4 regions of the Faecalicatena fissicatena genome follow, and region 1 is predicted to be linked to each of the others. Evidence: predicted binding sites of a transcription regulator. Region 1 holds the regulator's gene; each other region holds the start of a gene.
The links. The regulator Rex, encoded in region 1, represses fermentation and respiration genes when NADH is low (regulators of the CRP and FNR family bind a similar motif). The targets are predictions, from matches to a motif close to ATTGTTAANTANTTAACAAT.
Positions count from the first base shown of each region.

Region 2: H7U36_RS05205 (oxidoreductase) is a predicted target of Rex. The motif match lies at 3,761-3,780, and genes of this name have one in related genera.
Region 3: rsxC (electron transport complex subunit RsxC) is a predicted target of Rex. The motif match lies at 2,925-2,944, and genes of this name have one in related genera.
Region 4: pdxA (4-hydroxythreonine-4-phosphate dehydrogenase PdxA) is a predicted target of Rex. The motif match lies at 2,422-2,441, and genes of this name have one in related genera.

Region 1 is NZ_JACLYY010000001.1:62,808-68,145, forward strand. Features, by position in the region: gene H7U36_RS00300 (magnesium transporter CorA family protein) at 1-114, shown strand, start outside; gene H7U36_RS00305 (ABC-F family ATP-binding cassette domain-containing protein) at 169-2,100, opposite strand; gene H7U36_RS00310 (redox-sensing transcriptional repressor Rex) at 2,287-2,940, shown strand; gene H7U36_RS00315 (bifunctional ADP-dependent NAD(P)H-hydrate dehydratase/NAD(P)H-hydrate epimerase) at 3,088-4,584, shown strand; gene alr (alanine racemase) at 4,588-5,338, shown strand, end outside.
Region 2 is NZ_JACLYY010000004.1:37,200-42,537, forward strand. Features, by position in the region: gene H7U36_RS05195 (hypothetical protein) at 1-52, opposite strand, end outside; gene H7U36_RS05200 (dicarboxylate/amino acid:cation symporter) at 141-1,367, opposite strand; gene H7U36_RS05205 (oxidoreductase) at 1,695-3,695, opposite strand; gene H7U36_RS05210 (shikimate kinase) at 3,946-4,731, shown strand; gene H7U36_RS05215 (YqeG family HAD IIIA-type phosphatase) at 4,731-5,240, shown strand; gene efp (elongation factor P) at 5,325-5,338, shown strand, end outside.
Region 3 is NZ_JACLYY010000001.1:213,100-218,437, reverse strand. Features, by position in the region: gene H7U36_RS01160 (BaiN/RdsA family NAD(P)/FAD-dependent oxidoreductase) at 1-277, shown strand, start outside; gene H7U36_RS01155 (YcxB family protein) at 331-756, shown strand; gene cmk ((d)CMP kinase) at 815-1,471, shown strand; partial or broken gene H7U36_RS15465 (4-hydroxy-3-methylbut-2-enyl diphosphate reductase) at 1,489-1,754, shown strand; gene rpsA (30S ribosomal protein S1) at 1,735-2,835, shown strand; gene rsxC (electron transport complex subunit RsxC) at 3,048-4,370, shown strand; gene H7U36_RS01130 (RnfABCDGE type electron transport complex subunit D) at 4,400-5,338, shown strand, end outside.
Region 4 is NZ_JACLYY010000002.1:226,945-232,282, forward strand. Features, by position in the region: gene H7U36_RS03230 (four-carbon acid sugar kinase family protein) at 1-1,218, opposite strand, end outside; gene pdxA (4-hydroxythreonine-4-phosphate dehydrogenase PdxA) at 1,218-2,237, opposite strand; gene tpiA (triose-phosphate isomerase) at 2,567-3,358, shown strand; gene H7U36_RS03245 (AAA family ATPase) at 3,503-5,029, opposite strand; gene H7U36_RS03250 (vWA domain-containing protein) at 5,020-5,338, opposite strand, start outside.

The DNA of each region.
Region 1 (5,338 bases):
ATGAATTTTAAGGATATGCCTGAGCTGCAGAACGGCTATCCCGGGGTTATCGTGCTGAGCCTGATCGTCATCATTGTCTGTATTCTGATCTTCAAGAAGAAGAAAATATTATAGAGAAAAAATGCCATAAAATATGCGCCTGCATTACAAAAGAGGGAGGAGCCTGCCTTACGCAAGCTCCTCCCATTTTTCGTACAACTCCTCCAGCCGGGCGGCTATGTCCGCCTTTTCCTTTGCCAGCTCCTGGCATTTCACAGAGTTGGTGTACACCTCCTCTGTGGCCATGAGCTCGTCAATCTGTGCGTCCCGCTCCTCCAGACTGGTGATCAGATCCTCTGTCTTCTTCAGGTCGTTCTGTCTTTTGCGCTCCCTGGCCTGGGCCTCCTTTTGCTCCTGCCAGCTCAGCTTGGCCTCGGACACTGTCTCAGCGGGTGCGGCTTTCCCGGTCTTCGCTGAAGCGGGTGCGGAAGAGGAGGACGCGTAGGCGGCGGTCAGCTCCTCCCGCTTTTCCAGGTAGTAATCGTAGTTGCCGATGTAGTTCACAAAGGTGTGGTTCACCAGCTCCAGGATGCGGGTGGCCGTCTGGTTGATAAAATACCGGTCGTGGGATACATAGAGGACCGTGCCGGTATAATTGTTCAGGGCGTTTTCCAGTATCTCCTTTGAGGCGATGTCCAGATGGTTGGTGGGCTCGTCCAGGATCAGGAAATTGGCCTCTGAGAGCATCAGCTTTGCCAGGGATACCCGGCCCCGCTCGCCTCCGCTTAAATCTCCGATCCGCTTGAACACATCGTCCCCCGTGAAGAGGAAAGCGGCCAGCATGTTGCGGATCTGGGTGCCCGTCAGATCCGGGTAGTCGTCCGAGATCTCCTCGAACACAGTCTTCTCCATGTGGAGCACGTGGTGCTCCTGGTCGTAGTAGCCCACGTGGACGTTGGCCCCCAGGGTGAAGCTGCCGCTGTCTGCGGGGAGCACGTCGTTCAGGATCTTGAGGAGAGTGGTCTTTCCCGTCCCGTTGTCGCCGATGACGGCCACGTGCTCGCCCCGGCGGATGTCGAAGCTGACATCAGTGAAGAGCGTCTGATCCGGGAAGGCTTTGCTCAGGTGTTCTACCGAGAGAACATCGTTTCCGCTGACACAGGAGGGCTCCAGCGTCAGGTGGATGTCTGTCTTCAGCTCCGCCGGCTTCTCGATCCGCTCCATCTTGTCCAGCATTTTCTCCCGGCTCTCCGCCCGCTTGATGGACTTTTCACGGTTGAAGGAGCGGAGCTTCTCGATGACCGCCTCCTGGTGGCGGATCTCCAGCTGCTGGTTCATGTACTCCTTCAGGCGTGCCTCCCGGACCTGCTTTTTCTTCTCCGCGTAGGCGGAGTAGTTGCCCATGTAGGTGGTCAGCTTCCCCTGCTCGATCTCGACCACCTTTGTCACTACCCGGTTCAGAAAATACCGGTCATGGGACACGATGAGCACAGCCCCGGGGTAGTTCAGAAGATAGGTCTCCAGCCAGGAGATGGAGTTTAAGTCCAGGTGGTTGGTGGGCTCGTCAAGGAGCAGCACATCCGGTCTGGTGAGGAGCAGCTTCCCCAGGGAGACCCGGGTCTTCTGTCCTCCGGAGAGGGTGTCCACAGCCTTGGAGAAATCCTCCTCCCCAAAGCCCAGTCCCTTCAGAACGCCGGTGATCTCGCTCTCGTAGGCGTAGCCGTTCTCCCGCTCAAACTGCTCCGTCAGCCGGTGATAGGTGTTCAGCCGCTCTGTCAGGGCATCCCCCTGGAGGGAGGGCAGCTCCTCCTCGATCTGCCGGATCTCCCTCTCGATGGCGATGATCTGCGCCTTGGCGGTCTTCACCTCCTCGTAGATCGTGTTTCCCCCTGTCAGGTCCTGGTGCTGGGCCAGATAGCCCAGGGTGCGGCCCTTTGCCAGGGTGACTGAGCCGCCGTCCAGAGGCAGCTCCCCCACGATCATCTTGAGGATGGTGGATTTCCCGGCCCCATTGCTTCCCACCAGGGCTGCCTTCTCGTGGTCTTCTATATGGAAAGAGCCGTCGCGCACGATGACCTCCTCCCCAAATGATTTTTCTATATTGTGACATGCCAGTATCATGGTGTACCTCCTGCGTAAAAACCGTGCATTTTAAAGCCTTAACTATTATATCGGGGAACCTGCGGCGTGTCAATTTCCAGAAGGCTGTCAGCGCTGATTTGAGGAACTTTTGAGAACAATAAATTGACTTTATTGTAACAATTCTATATAATAAAATCTGAGAAACTGAAATGGAAGGTGGATAAAGTGGAAGGCAGAGAAATTTCGCAGGCAGTCATACGTAGACTTCCAAGATATTACCGCTATTTAGGGGAGCTGCTGGAGAACGGCGTGGAGCGCATTTCCTCCAACGACCTGAGCAAGAAAATGCATGTGACAGCATCCCAGATACGGCAGGATCTGAACAACTTCGGCGGCTTTGGCCAGCAGGGGTATGGATATAATGTAAAATATCTCTACACAGAGATAGGAAAGATACTTGGCCTGGAGGAGGATCATGACATGGTCATCATCGGGGCCGGTAATCTGGGACATGCGCTGGCGAACTACGCGGCGTTTGAAAAACGGGGATTTGTGCTCAAGGGTATCTTTGATGTCAATCCCACACTGAAGGGGATGACGATCCGGGGCGTGCCCATCCATATGATGGACGAGCTGGAGGACTTTGTTAAGAACAATGACATAGAGATCGGTATTCTGACGATCCCGAAGGCAAAGGCGATTGAGGTTGCCAACCAGTTGGTGTCGTACGGAGTGAAGGCGATATGGAACTTCGCACATACGGATCTGAATCTTCCGGATGATGTGATCGTTGAAAATGTCCACCTGTCAGAGAGCCTGATGCGGCTGTCCTACAATATCAGCCGTTACAAAGAGGAACAGAAAAAATCAGAGAAGTAACAGGACTTTGAGACGTGTAAAGCCGGCGTGTGTGAGACAGGCCTTCTTTACACGTCTTTTGCGTTGCCGTGGACCTGTCTGAGCGCAGCGGGACGGCGGCTTCAAAAACGAACCTGCCTGTGGCGCAGGGAAAGGGAGGGTGATTTTATGCTATTTCTGCCAGACGGAAGACAGATGAAGGCGGCGGACAGCTATACCATACGGGAGAAAAAGATCCCGTCGCTGATCCTGATGGAGCGTGCGGCCCGCACGTTTGTGGAGACGGTCATGGACAGAGGCTTTGACCTGTCCTGCGTGTGCGTGGTGTGCGGCTCCGGCAACAACGGGGGAGACGGCTTTGCCATCGCAAGGCTGCTGCTTGAGAAGGGGGCCGGAGTGACTGCGGTGATGGTGGGAAATCCGGACCACTGCACAGAGGAGACAAAGAGGCAGATCGAGCTTTTCAAGGAGGCCGGAGGCGTCCTGGGAAACTCTTTCGAAGAAGGAGAATATAGTATACTGATAGACGCCATTTTCGGAGCCGGCTTAAGCCGCCGGGTGGAGGGGAGCTATCTCGCCTGTATCCAGGCTATGAACCGGTCCGGAGGCGTGAAGATCGCGGTGGATGTTCCCTCCGGCGTCTCCACCACCAACGGGGAAGTGGCCACGAGCGCTTTTAAGGCGGATCTGACAGTGACCTTCCAGTGCGCCAAGCTGGGATGTACCCTGGATCCCGGCCGGGATTACGCCGGGGAGTTGGTCGTGAGGGATATCGGTGTCGATACCTCGGGCCTGGAGGGAGACAGCAAGGTGGCCTACGCCCTGGAGGAGAAGGACGCGGGGAGCATGCTTCCCAGGAGACGGCCCGACTCCCACAAGGGGGATTACGGGAAAGCCCTTATCATAGCCGGGAGCCAGGGCATGGCGGGGGCCGCTTATCTGGCAGCCCTGGCAGCCTACAGGACAGGGGCGGGGCTTGTGCAGATCTACACACCGGAGGACAACCGGACCATCCTGCAGACCTTGCTGCCGGAGGCCATCATCCGCTGCTATGACTTCTTTGACGAGCGGGAGCTCCTAAGGCTCCTTAGCTGGGCGGACGTAGTCAGCATCGGGTCCGGACTTGGCACAAGTGACAAGGCAAGGCGCATCCTGCAGACTACGCTGGAGAACGTGCAGGTTCCCTGCGTGGTGGATGCGGACGGCCTGAACCTGCTGGCGGAGCACACCCGCTATCTGGGAAAGCTGCCCCACGAAAATTTCGTATTCACGCCCCACATGAAGGAAATGTCAAGAGTCACAAGAAGGCCGGTGGAGGAGCTGAAGAGGAACCGATTGGATGTGCTGGCCCAGTTCACGGGAGAGTACCGTGTCACCTGTGTGCTGAAGGACGCCAGGACCTGCGTGTGCAGGCAGGGGGAGCACCCCTTTGTGAACCTGTCCGGCAACGCGGCGATGGCAAAGGCCGGAAGCGGCGATGTGCTGGCGGGAGTCATCACAGGGCTCCTGGCCCAGGGGATGTCCTGCTTTGACAGCGCGGTTCTGGGCGTATACCTGCACGGGCTTGCGGGGGACGCGGCCCGGGAGGAGAAGGGCATATACAGTGTGCTGGCAAGAGATCTGGCAGACGCGGTAGGGACGGTATTGAAAAGACTGGAGGAATAGAGCATGAAGAAATACACCAGGATCTGTGCCAGGATCGACCTGGATGCGATCGAGTACAATCTGGAGATGATGAGAAGGAGACTCCCTTCTGACACGAAGATGATCGGCGTCATCAAGATGGACGGCTACGGCCACGGGGCGGCCCAGATCGCGAAGTACGTTATGGAGGAGAAGGACTACATCTGGGGCTACGCGGCCGCCACGCCCGACGAGGCGGCGCTGCTCAGGAAGAAGGGGATACAAAAGCCCATCCTTGTGCTGGGGTGCACCTTCCCGGAGCAAAGAGACGAGATGATCCGGCAGGAGATCCGCATGACCTGCTACACGGAGGAGATGGCCCGGGACGTCTCCGAGAGGGCCGGAAGGCTGGGAAAGACCGCTTACATCCACATCAAGCTGGACACCGGTATGTCCAGACTGGGCTTTCTCATCAGCGAGGAGAGCGCGGACGCCATTGCCCGGGCTGCCGGACTTCCCGGCATTGAGGCGGAGGGGATGTTTACCCACTTCTCCAAGGCAGATGAGACGGATAAAGCATTTACCCGGGGCCAGATGGAGAAATACCTGTGGATGAAGGCCCGGCTTGCGGACAGGGGCGTTGCGTTTAAACTGTGCCACTGCTCCAACAGCGCCGGCATCATCGACATGCCGGAGGCGGCCATGGATCTTGTCCGGGCAGGCATCGCCATGTATGGGTTGTACCCCTCCGGGGAGGTGCAAAAGGAACTGGTGCCCTTAAAGCCCGCCATGGAGC
Region 2 (5,338 bases), on a different contig from region 1:
TCAGAACCTGCTCTATCTCCCTTGTGACCTGTTCCAGTGTCTTTTCTGCCATTGGTTTATCCTCTCTTTTGCCTGAAATGTAGTTTCTATTTTAAAAGAAAAGGGTGGAAATGTCCAGAGGGAGATTGTAGCTGTCTGCCCTAGCTGTTATATACATCCTCGTCCAGCATCTTCAGGCTCTTCGACACAAGCGTGGTGCCGGTCAGGTCTCCCACGTTGTTGGCCATGGTGGCGAATGGATCGAGGATCGGCCATACTGCGGCCAGGATCGGGATGAGCGTCAGGCCTGCATCTCCGATGATGGTCTGGATGATGATAGTGGACATGACAATGCCGGAGCCCTTTACGCCGGCTGCGCCGATGGAGAGGATCAGGCTTAAGAAAATAAACTGGAAGATCCTTTCCGGCGTGATGTCAAGCCCAAACAGGTTGCAGGCAAAGATTGCGATGACACTGTACTGGATGGCGGCTCCATCCATGTTGCATGTATTTCCCAGAGGAAGGGTAAAGCCGTAAACCTTCTCTGAACATCCCAGCCTTTCCTCCGCAATCTTGATGGATACCGGAAGTGTGGCCGCTGATGAGGTTGTGGTAAAGGCAACCAGCATGGATGTGGATATCTTTTTGAAGAATTTGCCCACATTTACCCTGGCCAGAAGCTTCAGCACCGTGGGATAGAATACAACCATGAACACAAGGATGGTGATATCTATCGTGAGGATAAATACGATTACTTCCTTTACCATTGCTCCGGATAAGGTTGAAACCATGGAGGCCATCAGGGACAGGATACCGATGGGGGAAAAGCCAATCACGTAGGATGTGATCTTCAGCATGATATCGTTGCCTTCCTTGATGATCTTTACAAAGGTGGATGCCTGGTCGCCCAACGCCAGCAGGGCCACACCTAAGAACAGACAGAACACGATGATCTGGATCATGTTGGCGTCCACCATGGCCTTGACGATGTTGTCCGGGAACCAGGAGATGATGTTCTCCACCATATCAAAGTCAGAAGCCTCCGCGGCCTCTCCTGATAAAACGAAATCAGATACGTTTTTGCCCGGCTGGGTGATCATTCCGCCGATCACGCCGAAGATGGATGCCGCCACAGTTGAAAGCGTGTAGTAAATGACAATCCTTCCGCCGACAGAGCGGAGCTGTTTGGCATCCTTCATGGAGCAAATGCCGTTTGTAATACTGAAGAGCACAAGCGGTACGATCAGCATTTTCAGCAGGTTGAGAAAGATGTCGCCCAGCGGAGAAATAAAATCTGCTGCTTTCGGGGACACAATACCGATTATGATACCGATTATGATACCAGCGAGAATTTGTGCCCACAGAGGTGTCTTTAAGAGTTTTTTCATTTTCTCTCACATTCCTTTCTGTAAATCATTACATACGAGGAGTTACAATGTTCTGGTAAATCGGCCGTCCTACCTAAAACTATTCGATTGTACCACAGGTTAAACTGTTTTAAAAATTCATATTATTTATAAATATTATTTAAAAACGTTTATTTATGCATCGCCTTCAGCCGAGGAAAAAGAAATGATCCCGCGAAGTTCCGGAGACTGAAAGAGGTCCGGATCCCGCGGGATCATTTCTCTGCGAACACGAATGTGTTCATTTATTCATTATTCATAGGATAAGGATGTTTTTGACTGTACCCGGAGCATTTTTCGGGGTGCGCTCTACAGGTATCCCAGTCTGTCTAATGTGGCAAGCACCATGTGGCGCCCTGCGTCTGTTCCGTCTATGATACGGCGGGCGCGAACGGAGTCGCCGATGTTGAGGATCTCTGTGTCCTCGCCGTCAAAGCCCTCTGCGATCTCATTCCAGAGAGGAGCGTAGGCCTTCATGCCGAGGCAGACAAAGCCGTAGTCGAAGGGGAGCTCCTCCTCCTTGCCGTCGCGTTTTACGGTGAAGGAGTGGGGATTTACCTTCTGCAGGGCTGTGTTTACGAGCTGCGTTACATTGTGCTTTCCCATGCACTCGTTCATGCTGGAGGTAGTGGAAGCGTCCAGACCCTTTCCGATCACAGGCATCATCTCGATGATGGTCGTCTCGGCTCCGCGGGGAGCGAAGAACTCTACCACGTCAAGTCCCACAGCGCCGCCGCCGATGACGATGACCTTCTTGCCAGTCATGTCCTTGTCAAAGGCCGGGATGTCGCCCATCAGATCCTTGATGCCGTACACTCCTGTGCCCTCCTTGCCCAGGTTCTCATGGAGTCCCTCGATAGGCGGAAGGAGCGGTACGGAACCGGTGGAGTTTACAACCAGATCCGGCTCATAGGATTTGATCATGTCCACAGTTACGTCCACGCCTGTCTTGATGGTCAGGTTCGAAAGTCCCTCTGCCCGGTGCTTCAGGTAGGTGGGGAAGTCCGCCAGACGCTTCTTGGCCGGAATTCTGGAAATCTCCACGGAAAGTCCGCCGATGTGGTCCTGCTTTTCCAGAAGTGTAACATTGCAGCCCACCTCAGCGGCTGTGCAGGCAGCCTCAAGTCCGGCGGTGCCGGCGCCCACTACAACTACATTGCAGGGCTTGTTTACCTTCTGTTTCTTGTAGGCTTCTCCGTTTATGAGGTCCGGGTTCACGGTGCAGCGCAGAGGCTTGTTGCCTCCGATACGGTTGCCCACGCAGCCGATGTTGCAGGAGATACACTTGCGGATGTCTTCCACATGTCCGTATCTTGCCTTGTTGCACCAGTCGGGGTCTGCGATCAGTCCGCGGCCCATACCGATCAGATCCGCGTCGCCCCGATCCAGGATGTCCTCAGCCACCTGGGGATTGCGGATGTTTCCGATAGCGATGGTCGGTTTGTGGAATTTGTCACGGACAGCCTTTGCCATGTAGGAGCGCCATCCGTCCTCCAGATAGTTGGCGTCGATCTGGTACTGGATGGAGGGGTTCAGGGCGGAGGAGGTGTCGAACATGTCCACACCGTCATTTAAGAACTCCAGGTATTCCAGGCAGTCTTCCACTGTGTTTCCGCCTTCTACAAGCTCGTCCACGCTCAGACGGAGGGAAATCGGCACTCGCGGTCCGACGGCCGCGCGCACTTCATCGATGACCATGCGGCAGAAGCGGGCGCGGTTCTCGGCGCAGCCTCCGAACTCGTCTGTACGGTCGTTCATAGTCGGTGAGAGAAACTGGCTGATCAGGTAGGAGTGTCCGGCGTGGATCTCCACCATGTCAAAGCCTGCGTTTACCGCGCGGCGTGCGGCAGCGCCGTAATCCTTTGCGATACTCTCGAGCTCCTCCCTTGTCAGCGGGCGGGGTCTCTCTCCGCCTTCCTTGGAGGGAAGAGTGGAGGCGGAGACGGGCTGCATGCCGATCCTTGAGGACATGGCGGAAGCGCCGGCGTGGTTCAGCTGTACACCCATGCAGGCGCCGTATTTGTGACAGGCCTCTGTCAGATTGAAAAGACGGGGAATGTAGCAGTCCTTGTCAATGCGCAGCTGGGTTGTCCCGTTGGAGCCCTCCGGATATTTCACACATACATTTTCCACGATGATGAGTCCTGTGCCGCCTCTGGCGCGCAGCTCGTAGTATTTGATGTGCTCATCGCTCAGCTCTCCAGTGTGTCCGGCAAAGTCGCTTCCCATGGGCATCATGACAACGCGGTTCGGTAGTGTCATGCCGTTGATCGTGAGGGGGCTGAAGATGTGTTTGAAGTTGTTCTTCATTTGATATACCTCCGTTATTTTGGTTTTTCAGATAATCTGAACTTACTATGATACCATTATAAAATATTGTTAAAGATAAAACAAATTCATGTTTTTGTGGCGGATGATAGAATATATCTATGGTTTCTGCCAAAAGATTAAACGTAAGGAAGGAAAGCCCGCTTTTTCGCCTATACTCATTGAAAATCTGCATGTGTTTTGCTATAATATGAAAATGTATTTTGGGATAATATAACAGGAGAGAAAAGCGATGAACGATTTGGAGATGTACCGTGAACAGCTTGCGCTGTGCGACGACAAGATTATTGATGCGCTGGTAGAGAGAAACGCCATAGTGGAGAAGATCATGGCCTACAAGGAAGAGTACGGCATGCCCATTCTCCAGCCCCAGCAGGAGGCAAAGCAGGCGGCGCGTCTGAAGGAGAAGCTTGGTGACAATAAATACAGAGAAGAGATCTACGATGTCTTCCGCCGGATCAACCGCAACAGCAAGCGTATCCAGGCGAGAAAGCTGTTTGACTACAATATTATCCTCATCGGATTTATGGGGGCCGGAAAGACAACCATCTCCGATTATCTGAGCACCATGTTCGCCATGAATATCGTGGAGATGGACCAGGTGATCGAGGAGCGGGAAGAGATGAGTATCCAGGATATCTTCGCCACATACGGTGAGGAGTATTTCCGCGAGCTGGAGACGAACCTGCTGATCGAGATGCAGTCCAGGAAGAACACGGTTATCTCCTGCGGAGGCGGCGTAGCCATGCGGGAGAGAAATGTGGCTGAGATGAAGAAGAACGGCCGGGTCGTTCTTCTGACCGCAAGTCCGGAGACCATCTATGAGAGAGTGAAGGACAGCAACAACCGCCCAGTGCTCAACGGGCGGAAGAATGTGCAGGGGATTTCAGAGCTGATGGAGCAGCGCCGGGAGAAATATGAGGCGGCCGCGGACATTGTGGTGAACACAGACGGAAAGACTGTGCTCCAGGTGTGCGAGGAAATGATCCAGAAGCTGACGGAGATGGAAGATAAATAATGTTTGATCGATTTTTTCCCGACAGGTATGTGGCTTCCACATACGTGATAGATTTTGAGAAGCTGTACGAGGAGGGTGTGCGGGGCCTGATCTTTGACATCGATAACACCCTTGTCCCCCACGGGGCGCCTGCCGACGAGCGGGCGGTGCGTCTCTTTGCAAGACTCAAGGATATTGGCTTTCGGTGCTGCCTGATCTCCAACAACCAGGAGAAGCGGGTGAAGACCTTCAATGAGCCCATCCAGGTGGACTATGTCTACAATGCCCATAAGCCCTCTGTGAAAAATTATCTCAGGGCTATGGAGATTATGGGCACGGACAGGGAGAGCACGGTGTTCATAGGGGATCAGCTCTTTACCGATGTGTGGGGAGCAAAGCGGGCGGGGATCCCGAGCATCCTCGTAAAGCCCATCCACCCCAGGGAGGAGATCCAGATCGTCCTGAAGCGCTATCTGGAAAAAATCGTGCTCCATTTTTACAGAAAGAGCCTGAATGGAAAAAAAGGTTGAAAAAAGTACCAGAGTATTATAAAATGGAACAAGTGAAAAAGAACGACATGTGCTATCTGAAGGTACAGTTTAAGGAGGATTATAATGGTTTCAGCAGG
Region 3 (5,338 bases), 150 kb from region 1:
GAAGATCCACGACATCTCCAGGGAGGAGAGAAGAGGGCTGGTCAGCCTTCTGAAGGATCTGACCGTGACGGCCGTGTCCCTGCGGAGCTGGAGCGAGGCCATCATCACAAAGGGCGGCGTCTCGGTGCGGGAGATAGACCCGGCCACTATGGAGTCGAAAAAGATAAAGGGACTCTATTTTGCCGGTGAAGTTCTGGATCTGGACGCGGTGACGGGAGGCTTTAACCTCCAGATCGCCTGGTCCACCGCCTATCTGGCGGGGAGCAGCATTCCCTAGCAGGAAAGAATTTTTACAGGAAAAGGAATGATATTATGGAACCAGTATATTATATGGAATACAGCGAGTCTTTTAAGATCGTAAACGAGATGTACACAGCCCTCTACAAATACAGGAACTCAAAGGCCTGGGGGCCCTTCAAGATCCAGGACATCAAGACAAGGGCTTACGAGGGCGCCAAGAAGCGGTGGGCAGAGCTGAAGAAGATCAGCCGGAAGGAGCGCCTTGTGAAGGTCAGCTTCTACGAGGACAGCTTCACCTGCGTGACAGGGGATGTCACCCAGGAATTCTCCTACGGGGAGATCGAGTGCATCTGCGAGACCGATACCACTCTTGCGCTGGTGGCGGACAAAAAGCGGAAGAAGGAGGGCTTTATCGCTCTGAAAAAAGGGAGCGTAAAGGGGAAGAGCCTTGCGGATCTGAAGGAATTTCTCCTGAAAAAATGCACAAAGGCAGGCGGCAGTATCAGACATCTCTAAAAGCGGAAGCGGACAGCCAACATGCGGCGAAAAAATATACAGGACAAGGAGCAAAGATATGGGTTACAGTATAGCGATCGACGGTCCGGCGGGGGCGGGAAAGAGCACCATCGCCCGGCTTGTGGCCAAAGAGAAGGGATTTATCTACGTGGATACAGGAGCCATGTACAGGGGGCTGGCGGTCCACTTCCTGAAGAAGGGCATACAGCCGGAGGACACGGAGAAGATCAAGGAGGCCTGCCGGGACGCCCAGGTTTCCATCGGCTATGAGGAGGGACAGCAGCAGGTCTATCTGAACGGCGAAAATATCACCTCCCAGCTGCGCCGGGAGGAAGTGGGCAATATGGCTTCAAAAAGCTCTGCCATCCCGGAGGTGAGAGAGAAGCTTCTCTCCCTGCAGCGGGATCTGGCCCGCAGGCAGAACGTGGTCATGGACGGCCGGGACATCGGCACCTGCGTCCTGCCGGACGCGGATGTGAAAGTCTACCTGACAGCCAGCAGCCGGACCCGGGCGAAGAGAAGATATGACGAGCTGACCGCCAGGGGAGTCCCCTGCGATCTGGAGCAGATCGAGCAGGACATCATCGAGCGGGACAGCCGGGATATGAACCGGGAGATCTCTCCTCTGCGCCAGGCTGAGGACGCGGTGCTGGTGGACAGCTCGGACATGACCATCAGGCAGGTGGCGGACGCCATCCTGGCTCTCTGCCGCTAGAGCCCCGCCGGGACTTTGAAACGACATATAATTACAATAAAATCAAAGATTTAGTTGAAATTATCTCGAAAAAGGGGTATGATATAAATGTTTTAGATACGATTTGCCGCACTGCAGACAGCGCGCAGATCATGCATGTAACAATACGTACTACATACAGACACTTGACGATTTTGATATGAATCAATTAAGGTCCGTGGAAACAGTAGGTATTACAGCAGGGGCATCCACGCCCAATAAAATAATTGAGGAGGTTCAAAATAATGTCAGAATTAACTTTTGAACAGATGTTGGAAGAGTCTTTTAAGACAATACGGAACGGGGAAGTGGTAGATGGTACAGTCATCGACGTAAAGCCTGATGAGATCATTTTAAATATAGGTTACAAGGCAGATGGCATCATTACGAGAAGCGAGTACACAAACGAGCCGAACGTGGATCTGACTACCATTGTGTCCCCTGGCGATACCATGACAGCAAAGGTGTTAAAAGTAAATGACGGAGAAGGTCAGGTGCTGCTCACTTATAAACGGCTTGCGGCCGAGAAGGGAAACGAGCGTCTCAGAGAGGCATTTGAGAACAAGGAAGTGCTGAAGGCTCCTGTTACTCAGATCCTGGGAGGCGGACTTTCCGTTGTGATCGACGAAGCCAGAGTATTTATCCCTGCAAGCCTGGTTTCCGACACCTATGAGAAAGACCTGAGCAAATATCAGGATCAGGAGATTGAGTTCGTCATCAGCGAGTTCAATCCGAGAAGAAACCGCATTATCGGCGACAGAAGACAGCTCCTTGTTGCCAGAAAGGCAGAGAAGCAGAAGGAACTTTTCGAGAAGCTACAGGTCGGCGACAGGATCGAAGGTACTGTGAAAAATGTGACAGATTTCGGCGCCTTTATCGATCTGGGCGGTGTGGACGGACTTCTCCACATCTCCGAGATGTCCTGGGGCAGAGTGGAGAACCCGAAGAAGGTATTCCAGGTTGGCGAGAAGGTGACTGTTCTCGTAAAGGATATCCACGACACAAAGATTGCCCTCAGCCTGAAGTTCCCGGAGACAAATCCCTGGGCCAACGCGGCAGAGGACTACGCTGTAGGAAAGATCATTACAGGCAGGGTTGCCCGCATGACAGACTTTGGCGCTTTTGTGGAGCTGGCTCCGGGTGTGGACGCGCTGCTTCACGTGTCACAGATTTCCAGAGCGCATGTCGACAAGCCGTCTGATGTCCTGACAGTGGGACAGGAGATCACAGCCAAGATCGTGGACCTCAACGAGGAGGAGAAGAAGATCAGCCTGAGCATGAAGGCTCTCGAGAACGCACAGCAGGCTGAGGAGGCTCCGGCTGAGGCAGAGGCTGAAGAGGAATAGATATATCCGGACATATCATTTCTTTTGAAATTATATAGCGAATTAAAAGATGGAGACTATGTTATAGTCTCTTTCTTTTCGTGTGAAGCATTGTTAAAAATGCGACAAGATGTACTTCGAAATATACAAAAAAAACGCCGGAAAACCTAGAAGAAACCGGTTTTTTCTTGTATAGTATATACAGATTATAGTAGGAAGGAAGGAAAAAAGAGATGGCATTGTTGACATTTAAGGGTGGTATCCACCCGGATGATGGCAAGAGCCTGGCAAAAGACAAGGCTATTGTCGAAGTTAAGCCAAAGGGAAACCTGGTTTATCCGCTTTCTCAGCATATTGGCGCCCCGGCTTCTCCCATCGTTGTAGTGGGCGATCATGTATTAAAAGGGCAGAAGATCGCGGAGGCCGGCGGATTTGTATCTGCCCCCATCTACGCCTCTGTCTCTGGTACAGTCAAGGCGATCGAGCCCCATTTCAACCCCACAGGGGCCAAGGTAAACTGCATTGTCGTTGAGAACGACGGCGAGTACGAGGAGGTTGAGTACGCTCCCGTAAAGCCTCTGGCCGATATGACCAAGGAAGAGATCCTAAACGCCATCGGTGAGGCCGGAGTTGTAGGTATGGGAGGCGCAGGCTTCCCCACAAGAGTGAAGCTCTCACCGAAGGAGCCGGAGAAGATCGACTATGTGATCGCGAACTGTGCGGAATGTGAACCATACATAACAGCGGACTACCGCAGAATGATGGAAACACCGGAGCTGCTCGTGGGCGGCATGAAGGTGGTTCTTTCACTGTTTGACAACGCAAAAGGTATTTTCGCGGTGGAGGACAACAAGCCGGACTGCATCGCCAAATTAAAGGAGCTTGTGAAGGACGAGCCCCGCATGGAAGTGATGGCGCTGAAGACAAAGTATCCGCAGGGCGCTGAGCGCCAGCTCATCTACGCCACCACGGGAAGGGCGATCAATTCCTCTATGCTCCCGGCCGACGCGGGCTGCGTTGTGGACAACGTGGAGACCATGATCAATATTTACCAGGCTGTCGTGAAGGGACTTCCCTCCATGGAGCGCATTGTGACAGTCAGCGGAGACGCTGTGAACGAGCCGGGCAACTTCAAGGTCCTGTTTGGCACAAACCAGGCGGAGCTTGTGGAGGCAGCCGGCGGATTTAAGGGAGAGCCCAAGAAGGTGATCTCAGGCGGCCCCATGATGGGATTTGCCATGTTCACACTGGACACTCCTGTCACAAAGACTTCTTCCTCCATTCTCTGTCTTTCCAGAGACGCGGTGGCAGAATTTGAACCAACAGCATGTATCAACTGCGGAAGATGCGTAGACGCCTGTCCAAGCAGGCTCATCCCCTCCAGACTGGCAGACTACGCGGAGCACCACGATGAGGAGCAGTTCACAAAGCTGAACGGGCTGGAGTGCGTGGAGTGCGGATGCTGCAGCTATGTATGTCCTGCAAAGCGCCAGCTGAAGCAGTCTATTGGTTCTATGAGAAAGATCGCACTTGCGAACCGCAAGAAAAAGAAATAAAGATTTTAGAGAGGAAGAGGTGAACAAACGTGGAGAATTCATTTAATATTTCATCTTCACCACATATACGTTCCAAGGTGACCTCCGGCAATATCATGCTCATGGTAGTCATTGCGCTGCTCCCGGCAACCTTCTTCGGAGTGTACAACTTTGGACTGCCCGCCCTGATCATGATGGTCAGCACAACGGCGGCTTCTGTGCTTACAGAATTTATCTATGAGAAACTGATGCATAAAAAGGTCACAGTGGGAGACTTCAGTGCGGTTGTCACTGGTATGCTCCTTGGATTGAATATGCCGCCCACAGCCCCCTGGTGGATGGGCGCCCTGGGAAGCGTATTTGCAATCCTGATCGTAAAGCAGCTTTTCGGAGGACTGGGACAGAACTTCATGAACCCTGCTCTGGGAGCCAGATGTTTCCTTCTGCTTTCCTTCACAGGTCCCATGACAAGCTTCGTCTATGACGGCATCACAGGTCCGACTCCCCTTTCCTATGTAAAGAGCGGGGCGCTGGATCAGGTGAACACCATGGACATGCTCATTGGAACCATTCCGGGAACCATCGGTGAGACATCCGTGATCGCCATCGTCATCGGTGCGATCTTCCTGATTCTGATGGGAGTCATCGATCTGCGCATCCCGGGTACATACATTGTAACCTTCGTGATCTTTGTGGGAATTTTCGGCCATGTGGCACATCCGGAGATCGGATTTTTCGATCCCACCTACCTGACAGCCCACCTGTGCGGCGGTGGCCTTATGCTGGGCGCCTGGTTCATGGCGACAGACTACGTCACCTCCCCCATCACGAAGAAGGGACAGTACCTGTACGGCATCTGCCTCGGCGTTCTGACCGGCCTGTTCCGTATTTTCGGCGGGTCTGCTGAGGGCGTCTCCTACGCCATCATCATCAGTAACCTTCTGGTTCCGCTGATCGAGAAGGTTACTCTTCCAAAACCGTTTGGCAAA
Region 4 (5,338 bases), on a different contig from region 1:
TGTCTGGGCAATTACATAATCCATTACTTCTATGCACTCTACACCAAGCTGGTAGCACACATTGACCATGGTGTCACCACCCGTTGTATAAAGTCCCGCAATCTTATCTCTTCCGCAGATCTCAAGGAGCTGGGAAATGATCGTTCCAAGTCCGGCATTGATCCTGTTGGCGCTCATGCCGCCCGCATAATGCCGCTTGTTGTCCTCCTCATCCAGGTTGAGAAGCTCCCCGTGGAGGGCTGTCTCAAAGAGGATGGCTCTGGGCTGGTTGTCGGATTTCAGCAGATCCTCCGCGATATGTACGGCCCGGAACACCTCGTCCAGAGCTGTGTCCCCGCCCTCGATGAGCTTGATGGGATCCACGCTGATGCGCACATGTCTGGGATCCTGGCAGAGCACCTCCATCTGCTTCTTCGTGACAGGTGTGGCGCTTCCGGCCGCTATGAGGACCGTCTTGCCGGTCTCATCCGCCTCAGGCGGAATGTTCGGCTCCTCTTCTTTAATCAGATTTCTGTAGTAAGCCAGCTTGGCTGTGAAGGGACCCGGATCCACCGCGATCACATTCCACTTCAGCTCAATACATGCCTTGGCGATCTCCTCCACGTCCTCAATGGTGATACCGTCCACGACAATGACCTCGCCGCCTGCTTCCCTGGCCTCCTTCAGGGCGTCCCGGATAGCCTCCTCACCCTGGAGCACCTTGTCCAAAGTGACAAGCTCAACCTGTCTCCTCGTCTGTCCCTCCAGAAGTCTTGGAATATAGTTTTCTTTCACAGGCGTCCGCACATCCTGGGCCACCGGTGTGTTGATCAGGGCCACGCCGTCGATGACAGAGTAGCCGCCCACAAGGATACGTCTGGACTGGGGCATGGCCGGCACTACGACCGCCACGCAGTCATCTCCCACCTGGTCCATCATGGCGTCGATCTCCACGCCCACGCCGCCTCTCAGGGTGGTGTCGATCCTCTTGGAAAAATATTTCACGCCCATGCGCTTCAGGGCGTCTGTCGCCGATTTTACCTTTGCATATGCCTCGTTCGCCGGAAGAGGACGGCTGTTGCTGCTGATGAGGATGGCGTCCAGCTCATCCACTCCCTCTCCCTTTAAAGCTGCTTCTTCATTAAAAAATACTGCTGTCCTTGCTTTTGACCTTGCAAGAAGTACACCCGTCGTTGTCGCGCCTGTCAGGTCGTCCGCCACTGCTCCGATTAATGGCATTACCTTTCTCCCCTTTCATGCTGCTTCGCCGCATACTCAGCGACTACCTTTGTTGACTCGATCATGCTCACACAGCCCGCAATTCCCTTTCCGGCAATATCAAACGCTGTTCCGTGATCCACGGAGCTTCTGATGAAGGGAAGTCCAAAGGTCAGTGTAACGGATTTCTCAAAATCCAGTGTCTTGCAGGCGATGTGTCCCTGGTCATGATAGAGGGACAGGATCGCGTCGTACTTGCCGGATTTTCCAATATGGAATACCGAGTCTGCCGGGCAGGGTCCCACGCAGTTGATGCCTCTCTCCTTTGCGGCCTCAACAGCCGGTCCGATATCTGTGATCTCCTCTGTCCCGAAAAGTCCGTGGTCTCCGTTGTGGGGGTTCAGTCCCGCAACCGCGATCAGCGGGTTCTCGATGCCCACCTTTCTCAGCTCCTTGTCAATGTTGATCACATCCTCGAGGATCACGTCCTTTGTGGCATAGTGACACGCGTCAACAAGTGACATATGGCGGCTCACGAAGAAGACACGAAGCTTATGGCAGGAGAACATGGTCAGCGCGTAGGGTGAGTTGGTGGCATGCTGATAGATCTCCGTATGTCCCGGCTCCTTTACGCCCACCAGCTTGATGGCTCCCTTGTGGATAGGCGCTGTGGACACAGCATCAATCTTCTTTGCCATTCCAAGCTCAATGGATTTCATGATCCAGTCTACAGCCATCTGTCCGGCCAGCTTCTGCTCCTTCCCCCACTCGATAGAGTCTGTATCGTAATCCCCTGTCTCCAGGATATCTACTGTTCCAAATTCATACTTTGCCTCAGAAGGATCGCTGATCTTATTGTACTTCAGCTCTTTGCCGAGAACCTTTGCGGCTCTCTCCATGATTGCCTCACTTCCGATCACAAAGGGGCGGCAGCACTCATGTATTTCCTTGTCCAGCATAGTGCCGACAACGATCTCCGGTCCAATGCCTGCCGGATCCCCCATAGTGATTGCTGTTACAGGTCTGAATTTTTCGCTCATTTTTCTCTTCCTTTCGTTTTGTTTTCGATTTCCTTTCTTTTTATGCTCTTATTCTATTACTTCCTTTTTCCTTTTTCAACTCCTTTTTGTAATTTCAGTACATTTATATATTTTTTATTTGTGTTTTTTGTGCATATCTTATACGATTTTCTGTCCGTTTTTTCGTTTTCTTTCGTTTTTTCGTTTTGTTATTTTTTTGACGTTTTTCCGAAAGATATATATTGCTCTTTTTCCGCATTTCATATATAATAAATCCAGGTACAAAATAAGCCCTCAGGGGCCGATTTTTTTGCGGGAACAAGAAAAATCAAGGGAAAGGATGTAGAATAATGAAGAAGAAACTGTATTTCGGAAGCAATCTCAAGATGTACAAAAACATCCAGGACACTGTAAAATATCTGCAGGACCTGGTTGCCCTGACAAAGGATATCAGCCGGGAGGAGATGGAGCTCTTCATCATCCCCTCCTACACTACTCTGGAGAGCGCCGCAAAGAACGTGGACCGCTCCTATGTCAAGCTGGGCGCCCAGAATATGTGCTGGGAGGACGAGGGTCAGTTCACAGGAGAGATCTCCCCGCTGATGCTGGAGGAGCTGGGGCTTGACCTTGTCATGATCGGCCACTCCGAGAGGCGCCACGTCTTCGGCGAGACGGACGCGGAGGAGAACCTGAAGGTAAAGGCTGCCCTGAAGCACGGATTTACCACACTGCTTTGCATCGGCGAGACAGCCGAGGAGAAGAACTTCGGCATCAGCCCGGAGGTGCTGCGCACCCAGCTGAAGGTGGGCTTCCACGATGTGCCGGTATCAGATGTTCCAAACATCTGGGTCGCCTATGAGCCCGTCTGGTCCATCGGCGTCAACGGCACCCCCGCTTCACCGGACTATGCGGAGGAGATGCACAAGGTCATCAAAGCCTGCCTCCTGGAGATCTTCGGCGACGCGGGCGCGGACATCCCGGTTCTCTACGGCGGCAGCGTGAACCCGGGTAACGCCAACGAGCTCATCGTGCAGCCCTCCATCGACGGCCTCTTCACCGGCCGGGCAGCCTGGCAGGCGGACAAGTTCGACAAGCTGATCCGGGACGCCATGAAGACGTACAGGGAGAAATACGGGGAGTAGGCGGAACTGTGTTCCGGCCCTGCCTCTTCTTACAGAAAGCATCTCAGAATATAAGAAAGCCATCTCGCGGGCACCTTTCCTGCCCGGAGATGGCTTTTATTTACCTGTCTCACCCTGCATCTGCACAGACGTATTCTATCTCTGTCATCCGATATCCGACGCCCCCTGCTCCCTCATGCGGTCCTCCGCCTCATCCATGGCCGCCAGAAGCTTCTCCCGCTGCTCGTCCACAAGGAGCCTCTTGTTGTACTTGTAGTACATGTCACAGTCGTTCTCCTTCAGGTACTGGACGCTGTAGTAGTTGGTGTTCAGCTCTGTCACAAAGGAGACCATCTCCTGGCTGTCCCCGAAGGCCGCCTCCATGAAGTAAAAGGCATTGTCCAAAGCCTTTCCGGTCCTCTCCAGGAGCTCCTCCCGCTTCCTGGTCTCCTTCTCGAACTCGGCCCGCACTCTCTCAAAGGCCTCCTCCGCCTGCTGAGGAGCCGTCAGGTTCTCCTCCTTCAGGAGCTGCTGATACCTCTCCAGCGTGTCGTTCACCTGCCGCAGCATGTGATCCGCCTCCTTTGTGAGCTGCCCGGACCGCCGCAGCCTTTCGTATTGCTCCCCGGCGGCCGCGGCCGTCTCCTCCAGACTGCCGCAGGCCTTGTAGCCCTTCAGACATGCAAAGAGCTTTGTCACGTACCGGTCGGCCAGATAGCTGTCCCGGAAGAGCTCCGAGAGCTTTCCAAGGAGCATCCCCACCACGCTGAGCCGCTCGTCAAAGGAGGCGAACTTCAGCTTTTCCAGTGTATCTTCACTGTACCTGCCCTCCAGGAGCTTCTCCAGCCCGTAGTCCTTTTTATATTTTGCAAACAGCTCCAGGTAACCCGCGAAATCCTTGGCGATCTTCCAGTGCTGAATGTACTGGTGCACCACCTCCCGGTCCACCTTCTTTCCCACAGCCTCGCAGGCCTTCAGGAACTCCGACAGGTCCTCCCAGCCCCTGGCGGTGGCGAACATGCGGCCGTCCACCGTGGTCTCCATCCTGTAAAAATACTCTCTTTTCAGCTCCAGGTAGGACAGAATGGCCGGGTGGATGCCTGCCTGCCAGGCGTACTCCCGCCAGACGCCGTAGTTCTCCTCCACGTCGATGCGGCGGATCCGGTCCAGAGTCACCACGTCAAACTCCCGAACCGACTTATTGTACTCCGGCGGGTTCCCGGCTGCCACGATGATCCACCCCTCCGGCACCCTCTGGTTGCCGAACATCTTGCACTGGAGGAACTGGAGCATGGTGGGGGCCAGCGTCTCGGAGACGCAGTTGATCTCGTCGATAAAGAGGATCCCCTCCCCAAGTCCCGTCTCCTCCATCTTGTCGTAGACGGAGGCGATGATTTCGCTCATAGTGTACTCTGTGACAGAGAAGGTCTTCCCGCCGTACACCTTCTCCCGGATGAAGGGGAGGCCTATGGCGCTCTGCCGGGTGTGGTGGGTGATGGTGTAGGACACCAGACCGATCCCGCACTCCCTGGCGATCTGCTCCATGATCTGAGTCTTGCCGATGCCCGGTGGACCCATGAGAAGGATGGGCCTCTGGCGGACGGCAGGGATCATGTACTCCCCGTAGGCGTCCTTTTCCAGATAGGCCTCTATGGAGTCCTTGATTTCCTGTTTGGCTCGTTTTATATCCATGCTGTATCTCCTTTTTCCTCCGGTTCTCTCCCGGACATATTCTCAATCTCCTCTTTCTCCAGCACCAGCTTGATGGCCCAGGGCGGCACCTCCCTGTCCTCATAGTCCTCCTCCAGGAAGACAAAGGCTGTCTCGTAGGGCGGCATCTTTGACGGGTAACCCCCCTGCCCGTCAGTGAAATAGATGAGCCCCTTCAGCTGATGGAACTCCTTTTTCTCAAGGAGTCCGTTCACGTAGTCGAAGGCGGGCCGGAAGTCGGTTCCTCCCTCGCCCCGCAGCTCCAGCTCATCCATGTACTCCTTCAGCTCT